4 regions of the Methylophilus sp. Leaf408 genome follow, and region 3 is predicted to be linked to each of the others. Evidence: predicted binding sites of a transcription regulator. Region 3 holds the regulator's gene; each other region holds the start of a gene.
What was found. The regulator FliA, encoded in region 3, starts transcription of late flagellar genes. The targets are predictions, from matches to a motif close to CTAAAGTTNNCNNAAANNNTGCCGATANNA.
Positions count from the first base shown of each region.

Region 1: the regulator FliA is predicted to act here: its motif matches at 1,245-1,274, upstream of flgM (flagellar biosynthesis anti-sigma factor FlgM).
Region 2: the regulator FliA is predicted to act here: its motif matches at 717-746, upstream of flgK (flagellar hook-associated protein FlgK).
Region 4: the regulator FliA is predicted to act here: its motif matches at 1,122-1,151, upstream of LPA26_RS02070 (flagellin).

Region 1 covers NZ_CAKASK010000001.1:505,284-507,490, reverse strand. The annotation lists gene LPA26_RS02245 (ATP-binding cassette domain-containing protein) at 1-279, shown strand, start outside; gene LPA26_RS02240 (flagella synthesis protein FlgN) at 378-860, opposite strand; gene flgM (flagellar biosynthesis anti-sigma factor FlgM) at 865-1,182, opposite strand; gene flgA (flagellar basal body P-ring formation chaperone FlgA) at 1,345-2,112, opposite strand.
Region 2 covers NZ_CAKASK010000001.1:496,123-498,329, reverse strand. The annotation lists gene flgJ (flagellar assembly peptidoglycan hydrolase FlgJ) at 1-570, shown strand, start outside; gene flgK (flagellar hook-associated protein FlgK) at 816-2,207, shown strand, end outside.
Region 3 covers NZ_CAKASK010000001.1:802,402-804,608, reverse strand. The annotation lists gene LPA26_RS03545 (flagellar motor protein MotB) at 1-216, opposite strand, end outside; gene LPA26_RS03540 (flagellar motor protein) at 216-968, opposite strand; gene LPA26_RS03535 (RNA polymerase sigma factor FliA) at 968-1,705, opposite strand; gene LPA26_RS03530 (hypothetical protein) at 1,722-2,207, opposite strand, start outside.
Region 4 covers NZ_CAKASK010000001.1:475,823-478,029, forward strand. The annotation lists gene aepX (phosphoenolpyruvate mutase) at 1-843, opposite strand, end outside; gene LPA26_RS02070 (flagellin) at 1,354-2,151, shown strand.

The DNA of each region.
Region 1 (2,207 bases), 300 kb from region 3:
ACACAAAAAGCATCGGCCGCGCCAGCATCAGCAGCCATGCCTAAGGAAACGACACGCAAAAGCTTGAGCTTCAAGGAGCAACGCGAGCTCGAGACCTTACCTGAAGAGATTGAATTGTTAGAGCAAGAGCAATCAGACATTCAAACACAATTAGCGCAGCCTGATATTTATAAACAGACACCAGAGCTAGCGAAAACACTACAGGAAAGACTGAGCGAAATTGAAACATTAGTCATGCAAAAGCTGGAGCGTTGGGAAATACTGGAAAGTGCGCGTTAATCCAATTCTATTTAACCTTGGCTTCATTTAATTACACTGCCATCTCGACAATAAAAAAGCCGAATCATACCGATTCGGCTTTTTTATAAATCCAAAGCTTAAACAGAGAAGCTTGCGCGTGAACTATTGCCACCATGCGCCTGACCGTTTTTGCCGTAAAGCTGTGTGTTATTTGCGGCTTTACCTTGCAGGGCATCCAGTTTTTCCTGGTTGCGTTGAAAATGTTTATTGATCAGCACACCATTCAGGCGATTGAGCTCTTTCGCTTGCGCCAATTGCCGCTGGAAATTTACCCAGGCATCATCGATGGCAGGGCTTGAAAGCAACTCCAGCCATTTGGACATCCCGTTCTCATTGGCTTCAAACCCTGCCGCCGCGAGTGCTGAGTAGCGTTGGTTGGCTGCTTCACCCAAGGCTTGCAGGAGCCCTACCCGCTTGTCTACCATTTGCTCAATGATATCCAGGTCGGCAGAGATCAATGCCGTTTGCTCGTTATGCAAATCGTTAACCAACTCGGCCACCAGGGTGGCATCTGCCTCAAAACTAATGGCCGGAACTGAAGTTCGATCTGCATGACTCATAGCATCATCCTTTATTCGGTTTTATTAAATCTTTAACTGTTTGCAGCAAACCATCCGCCACTTTGGCGGTGTCTACCGAGAAATCGCCACGGGCAATAGCCGCTTTGATTTCATCAACTTTATTAGTGTCGAAAACTTCACCGTTTGCCAAACCGGCTTCCAGTGATTGCAACTGCACCGAAGCTGCAGACAACGTCACATTATCTGTGCTGGGGTTGCCGGAAGCGCTGGTAGTTTTTTCGCTACTTTTGCTATTAGTGCTTTTATCGAGCACTGGTTTATCAACGGTACCAAGTTTTTTAATAGAGTCTGAAATATTCATGCCGCACCTCTGCTTCTGTTTGTCTGGATGTAAGGGTGTCGAAAACCCTCAATTGTTAACAGTACTATCGGCATAGTTTAAGCGAACTTTAGTGCTGAATATACTTTTTATCTCAAGTTTATGATCAACAAGCATTTTTAGCTTTAAAAGTTGTGGCGCAGACTAAAAACGTACATCTACTTTCCCTGAAGCTTGCGCGACACCTTTAATGATCTGACCATTACTTACCTTCACATCTACCACCTGACCAACGTTGGCAGTTTGCATGGCGGTTCCATCTGCAGAGATCACAAATCCTTCACCACGGCTGTTTAACTGAACCATTTGTCCCTGCATGATGACTGGCATTGCTTTGAGCAACTCTGGTCTGAGCACTGTACCCAACGGCATATTCAATGATGCTTTTTTACCTTCCAGCATAGAGACATCAGTAATAATCCCTGCAGGTAACTTGGTTATATCACCGGTTTGCATCACGATATCTGACGCTTGCACGGGTGATCCCTGGCTGACCGGTAAACCAATCACCGCATATTCGCCCCATACTTGCACATCCGCTTGTACATATAGCGTCCACGGCTTGGTTGCTGATTGCAAACAGCGCACCCCAATGTGCGTTTTACCCCACAAGCGTGCGCCCTGCACGTTAAATCCTTCCATCAGGTCACAGTCCGCGATACGGATACGGTTATCCAATGGCTGGATTTCAATATTCACTTTACCTGGATAGCCCTGCGTCTGACCTTGCACATACTGCATCACCGTCTGATAAACACGCGAGTGCATATCACTCGCAGCCGGCAATGCCAGCCGCTGGTTAGTGGCAACCGCAGCATTCGGCACACGATCGGCGGCTTGCACGTGGCAAGCAAAAAGCCAGATCAGGCCTGGAATCACTGCAGCAAAAATGGTAAGCAGACGAGGTTTCATGGAGTCTCATTCTACGCACGACAGATGTAAATGATTGATGAAATAAAGGGTATTTCACCCTCTTAATCCAAGAATGATTATTGTCTTCGCCGCGT
Region 2 (2,207 bases), 310 kb from region 3:
TGGGCGCGCGGCATTCCTGAACTGCCACCATTGATGGAAGAAACGCAGGAAAATGCGAAAAACTTCACATTGCCGCAAGCTGCACCGTTAGCGTCGGCCATGAGCGAAGTCGCCAGCAAAACCCAGCAATTTATCCAGCGCATGTTACCGCATGCCCAGGCTGCCAGTAGTGATTCCGGTATCCCGGCTAAATTCATGATCGGCCAGGCCGCACTGGAAAGTGGCTGGGGAAAACACGAAATCAAGACCACTAACGGTGTGAATAGTCATAACCTGTTCGGTATCAAAGCGGATGCCAGCTGGAAAGGCAAAGTGGCGAACAGTGTCACTACCGAGTACATCAATGGCGTCAAGGAAACCCGCGTAGAAAAATTCCGCGCCTATGACAGTTACAGCGATGCCTTCAAAGACTATGCAAAACTGATTTCACAAAATCCGCGCTACGAAAAAGCCATGAATAACACGCACGATGCCAGCGCTTACGCGCATGAACTACAACGTGCGGGTTACGCCACAGATCCGCAATACGGCAAAAAACTGACTCAGGTGATCAAGCATCTGCAAAGTTAGTATGAAGGGAACACGGGATCATTGATTGATCGAGATGTAGTGCAAGAAGCACGGAACGCTGAAATATCTAGCATAAGTTATACAGCTAGGTTTCGAGTATCGGGCAACGCAGCAGTTCTCTCGCACAGACATTTATTCCCTGTTTACTAAAGAATTAGAAAAAACTGCCGTTAGGCTAAATAACTGTAACTTTACATACGTGTCGAACACTCTGCAGGGTGCAGGCACATGAGGACTCCAACATTATGTCCAACATATTGAATATCGGCAAAAGTGCATTAAACGCAGCCCAGATCGGGATTGCCACCACTGGCCACAACATTGCTAACGCGTCTACCCCGGGATACACCCGACAGGTGATCGTGCAGGCGGCATCACAGGCGCAAAACTTTGGCTATGGCTTTGTCGGCCAGGGCACGGATATCACCGGTATCAACCGTGTCTACAACGAGACGCTGGCTAAACAGTTGCTGACGACCACGTCAACCAGCAACGCCAGCTCTGCCTATTACAACAGCATCAATGAAATCAACGGCTTGCTCTCGGACGCCAATGCCGGTCTGAGCCCGGTCATGACCAAGTTTTTCAGTGCCATCAGTGCGGCAGCTGCTAATCCGACCGATGTAGCGACCAGGCAGACAGTGATCTCTTCTGCAAACTCATTGCTGAACCGTTTTTCGGCAATGAACTCTCGTCTGGACGATATACGCCAGAGCCTGAATACCCAGGTGTCGGCCAGTGTGACCAGCATCAACAGCTACGCAACACAGATTTCGCAATTGAATCAGGTCATCGAAAAGGCAACCAGCACCACGGGCAACCCTCCTAATGACCTGCTTGACCAGCGCGACCTGCTATTGTCCAAGCTCAGCGAGCAAGTCAAGACAAACGTCGTCAAGCAGAGCAATGGCAACTATGATGTTTTCATAGGCAATGGTATGCCGTTAGTGGTCGGTGATGACACTTATCAGCTTTATACGCAGGCCAACCCTACCGCGCCTAATCGCCTTGAGATTGCTTATGGCGATAGAAGTGCGCCGAAAATTATAGATGGTTCATCCCTGGGTGGTGGCTCTCTGGGGGGGCTACTGACATTCAGAAATGAAACCCTGGATTCCGTCCAGAACCAGATAGGGCAACTGGCCGTCACGCTGGCCACCCAATTCAATGAAATGCAGCAACAGGGTTATGACCTGAATGGTAACGCCGGGGTTGCTTTATTTAATGTACCGCAACCTGTCGCTACCAGCAGCACCAGTAATATAGATAAAACCAAGCAGGCGACTGCCACTTTCGTGCCTGGGCAATCGCAGCAGGTCACCAGCAGTGACTACACGCTGAAATATACCGGTGGCCAGTACAACATTATCCGTAACAGCGATAAAGTGGTGACCAGCACTGCTACCCTGCCCATCACGGTGGATGGCATTGAATTCAATGTCAACACGAGCACCCCGGTCGAAGGTGATGAATATATGATACGCCCCACCCAGGGTGCGGCGAGCAAGATCACGCTGGCGTTTGATGATGTAGAAAAACTGGCGCTGGCTGAGCGTATTGATGCCAACGGCAATGTGATCGCTTTCAAAGGTGCCGGTGACAACGGCAATGGCCTGCGCTTAGGCAAACTGGCGGAT
Region 3 (2,207 bases):
TGGGTTTTCAGTATTCAGCGATGGCGCTTGGCTAGGATTACCCTGAAAAGCATTCACTACCGAATTGGATAATGTCTGGTATTTGTTCAGGTTAATCGTTGATGTGGCATACATCACCACAAAAAAAGCGAACAGCAGGGTGATGAAATCCGCATACGAAATCAGCCACCTGTCGTGGCTTTCATCATCGTCATCGTAGATCTTACGCCTGTACATCACGACTCCCGCAGGCGCAAATAGGCTTCCAGACGTTCACTGACCAGTTTCGGATTATCGCCTCTGGCGATAGAAACCCAGGCATTCAGGAGCATTTCACGGCGTGAGATTTCATGCTGGATATGGCCCTTTAGCTTATTGGCAATCGGCAGGAAAACCAGGTTGGCCAATGCCACACCGTAGATGGTTGCCACAAAAGCCACCGCAATACCGCTACCGATTTTGGCAGGATCTGAAAGATTTTCCATGACGTGAATCAGACCGAGTACCGCGCCCAGAATACCTACTGTTGGCGCATAACCACCGGCAGCCGACCAGATTTTGGCGGCATCGCGCTCTTGCACTTCAAAGTAATACATATCAATGGCACACACTTCGCGGATGCGGTCAGCCGGTGTACCGTCTACCAGCAATTGCAAGCCTTTGCGTACGAAAGGATCTTGCTCGCGCTTGATCTGGCTTTCCAGGGATAAGACACTTTCCTTACGAGCCTGCAAACTCCATTGGTTAATGCGCTGGGCCAGCTTGTGACGGTCGTCTTCAGGATGTACGAATACCCAGCGCAGCATGCGCAGGCCTTTGATAAATGTTTTCAGTTCGGTTTGCAGCAAGACTGCACCGACCGTGCCCAGCATGACCACCACAAACGCTGACGGTTGCATCAGCGATTTAAGGTGTCCCCCTTCAATCGTTTGACCCAGCACCAGGCCGGCGAGGGCGATAAGCAGGCCTGCCAGGCTACCCCAATCCATCAGGAGACTCCGGTCCAGGATTTGTCACGCATTGACGCACGCAAGCGGGCCACGGCCTGGCTATGCAGCTGGCAGACACGTGATTCTGACACATTCATAATGGCGCCTATCTCTTTAAGGTTCAGTTCCTGTTCGTAGTAAAGGCCCATCAACATTTTTTCTCGATCTGGCAAATTATCGATGGAGTCAATCAACGCCTCGCGGAAATCGCTTTCCAGCAAGGATTTAACCGGGTCATTGCTGTCATCATCCACAAAGCGGTCTAGGAAGTGCTCGCCACCACCATCGTCATCATGAAAATCTTCATAATAAATAAGCTGGTGACCCTGACAGTCGCTCAATACATCATAGTAGTCTTCGAGACTGAAATTCATGTGTTTGGCGATTTCTGATTCGGTAGGCGGGCGGCCCAACTTTTGTTCTAGCTGTTGCACGGCTACTTCGATATCTCGCATGTTTTTGCGGATACCACGCGGCAGCCAGTCGGCGCCACGTAATTCATCCAACATGGCGCCGCGCACACGTTGTGAGGCATAGGTCTCAAACTGCGCACCGTGCGTATCTTCATAACGTTGAATAGCATCCATCAGGCCTATCATCCCGGCCTGCACCAAATCATCGACCTCCACGCAAGAGGGCAATTTTGATTTCAGCTGGTATGCCATTTTCTTGACCAGGCCGCTATGCTGCTTGAGCATCTGGTCAGTATTGTTAGTTTTGCCTTTAGCGGTATACATGTTATCCCTCTTTACTCTAGGCAGCAGCCAGTGACGACGTGCTTACACGTTGATCCAGGCTTCTGGCAATTGCCTTGAATGCCAGTGCAGACTGCGTTGCCGGAGATGGCTCCAGGCCATGGCGGTTTTTCAAGCCATGGGCTTGAATATTTTCTGTCTTTTGTAGCACTTTATTTTCAGGAATAGCGCCCAGAAAACTCAGGGAGATTCCCAGGAACTGCTGGCAGACTTGGTTCAGTCGCATAAAATATTGCTGGCCCTGCTCATGGCTGGAATCCGTCACCACTACGCTTAATGGCAATTGCCCATGCTGCTGGCAAAGGCGCTTGATTGTCATGTAAGCCGATTTAATGGCTGCTTCATTACGCCCCATCTGCAACACTAATGTATGTTGTGCCATCACGGGCAATATCAGGGTCTGGTCAAGCGGATCTAATAATGCTTCTATCATCACGGTATCGTAGTCATACGCAAGTTGATTCACTATACCGTTAAGCTCTGT
Region 4 (2,207 bases), 330 kb from region 3:
AATGTCATCCTGCAATTGCGTAACCTCATTGCCAAACAGAGAATTCTTTTTTAAGCCTATCTTGTCTTCAATGATGGTGGCGGAAATACCAAGGCGTTCCATGCTGCGCACATTAAGTTCAAAGTGCTCCAGCTTGCCGCCGGTATCAGCGTCCATCACCAATGGTTTGGTCGTGACATCGAAAATATCGTTGATATTGGATAAACGGCTGTTGATCTCCAGTGCTTCAATATCCGGTTTGCCGCGCGCAGTGGAGTCTGTCAGTGAACTGGACCAGAAACCATCGAACTGGCAGTTCTTGCCATTGCGTTGGGCGATCGCATGCTCTGCAATGAGGGCCGAGATAGGGTTATGTGCTTCAATAAAACGCGAAATCGGTTTGGCAGCCAGCAATCTTTTTAAGGTACGGCGGCGGATATCCGGCGTGGTCCCCAGCGTCTGTATCTGGCCCAGCATCTCGTTGGATGAGATGCCGCGGGTATAAGGAATCTCGATCAGATGGCCGCCATATTCAGCCAGTGCTGCGCGGGCGCGTTCACGATAAGGCAGTAATGGACCATCCAGCCAGTCATCACCATGCACCATGATGTCAGGCTTGTGTTTCAGCAGGTTGGGTGCGTAGTCCCATTCGTCCTGTGGCACGACATTGACCACACCGCGAATATTCTCAACGATAGATTTACGTTGATCATAAGTCAGGTAGGGCAAGCGTTTGTGATCTGCCACAGCCGCATCCGACAATAAACCAATCGTGACATCGCCGTACTTTCTTGCCTGCTCGATGATATTGATATGTCCGTGATGCAGAATATCTACCGTCATACCTACATAAACTGATGCCATGCAACACTCCTATATATGCCTTGTTCACATCCGCCAGAAAGGCGAGCTGAACATCTGTAGGAATTATGAAGTGCAGGGCATGAAATTAATTGTGTGAAAAACGCCTTAAAGTACCTTTAAATCCTTATCTATATATAAGGTTGCTTTTCAGGCAGATATCGCATCAGCTAGTTAAATAAATTAAGAGGTGATTCACGGCTAACTCCGCAAATGAGTTTGGGCGGGCCTTATTTAAAATAGGTCAAATTGAATTTATAACCATTAAATTTAAACAAGGATTAAAGAACTCCGAAGAGCCGTCGTTAACAGAAACAAGTGCTCGACCGATGTAAAGATGTAAAAAAAGAAATTTTAAATGCAACATTAAAGAAATTTCGGAAGCGGTCGATAACATAAACAACAACGATGAATTAGCAAGATTTAGTAAGTAGTAAGCGAATCAACGTTGAAGTAATAGTAATACGACGATTTGACACTTAACTGGATATACGACTCTCAAGGAGAAATAACATGGCTGCTGTAATTAACACAAACATTGCATCTTTAAACGCACAACGTAACCTGAGTGCTTCACAATCAAGCATGAATCAATCGATTCAACGTTTGTCTTCAGGTCTGCGCATTAACAGTTCTAAAGATGACGCTGCTGGCTTGGCAATTGCTACACGTATGGACGCACAAATCCGCGGTATGGATGTAGCGGTTCGTAACTCTAACGACGCGATTTCTTTCCTGCAAACTGCTGAAGGTGGTTTGAGCAAAGGTACTGACGCTTTACAACGTATGCGTGAACTGGCTGTACAGGCTGCTAACGGTTCTTATAGCTCTGGTGACCGTGCAAACCTGAATGCTGAATTCTCACAACTGTCTTCAGAATTGACCCGCTTGAGCACTGCCACCAAGTTCAACGGTGAGCCAGCTTTAGGTCAGGGCTATCAGTTCCAGGTAGGTGCAGATGCATCTGACACTATCAGCGTTAGCTCTGTAGCTGCGGTAAGTATGTCTGGTTCCCTGTCTACAGCAGCTTCTGCTTCTGCTGCACTGACAGCGATCGATGCGGCACTGGATACAGTGAACACCAACCGTGCGACATTGGGTGCTTACCAAAACCGTTTTGAATCTGTGATCAGCAACCTGCAAATTTCGTCTGAGAACATGTCTGCTGCCAAGTCTCGTATCATGGATGCCGACTTTGCTTCAGAAACAGCGAAGATGACACGTGCACAGATCCTGCAACAAGCTGGTACAGCAATGTTGGCTCAGGCGAACCAGTTGCCTAACCAAGTGATGACACTGTTAAGAGGTTAATTCCCTAACCAGTTGAATCCCATCCACAGAGACCCGTCTCTGTGGATTTAGGTTAA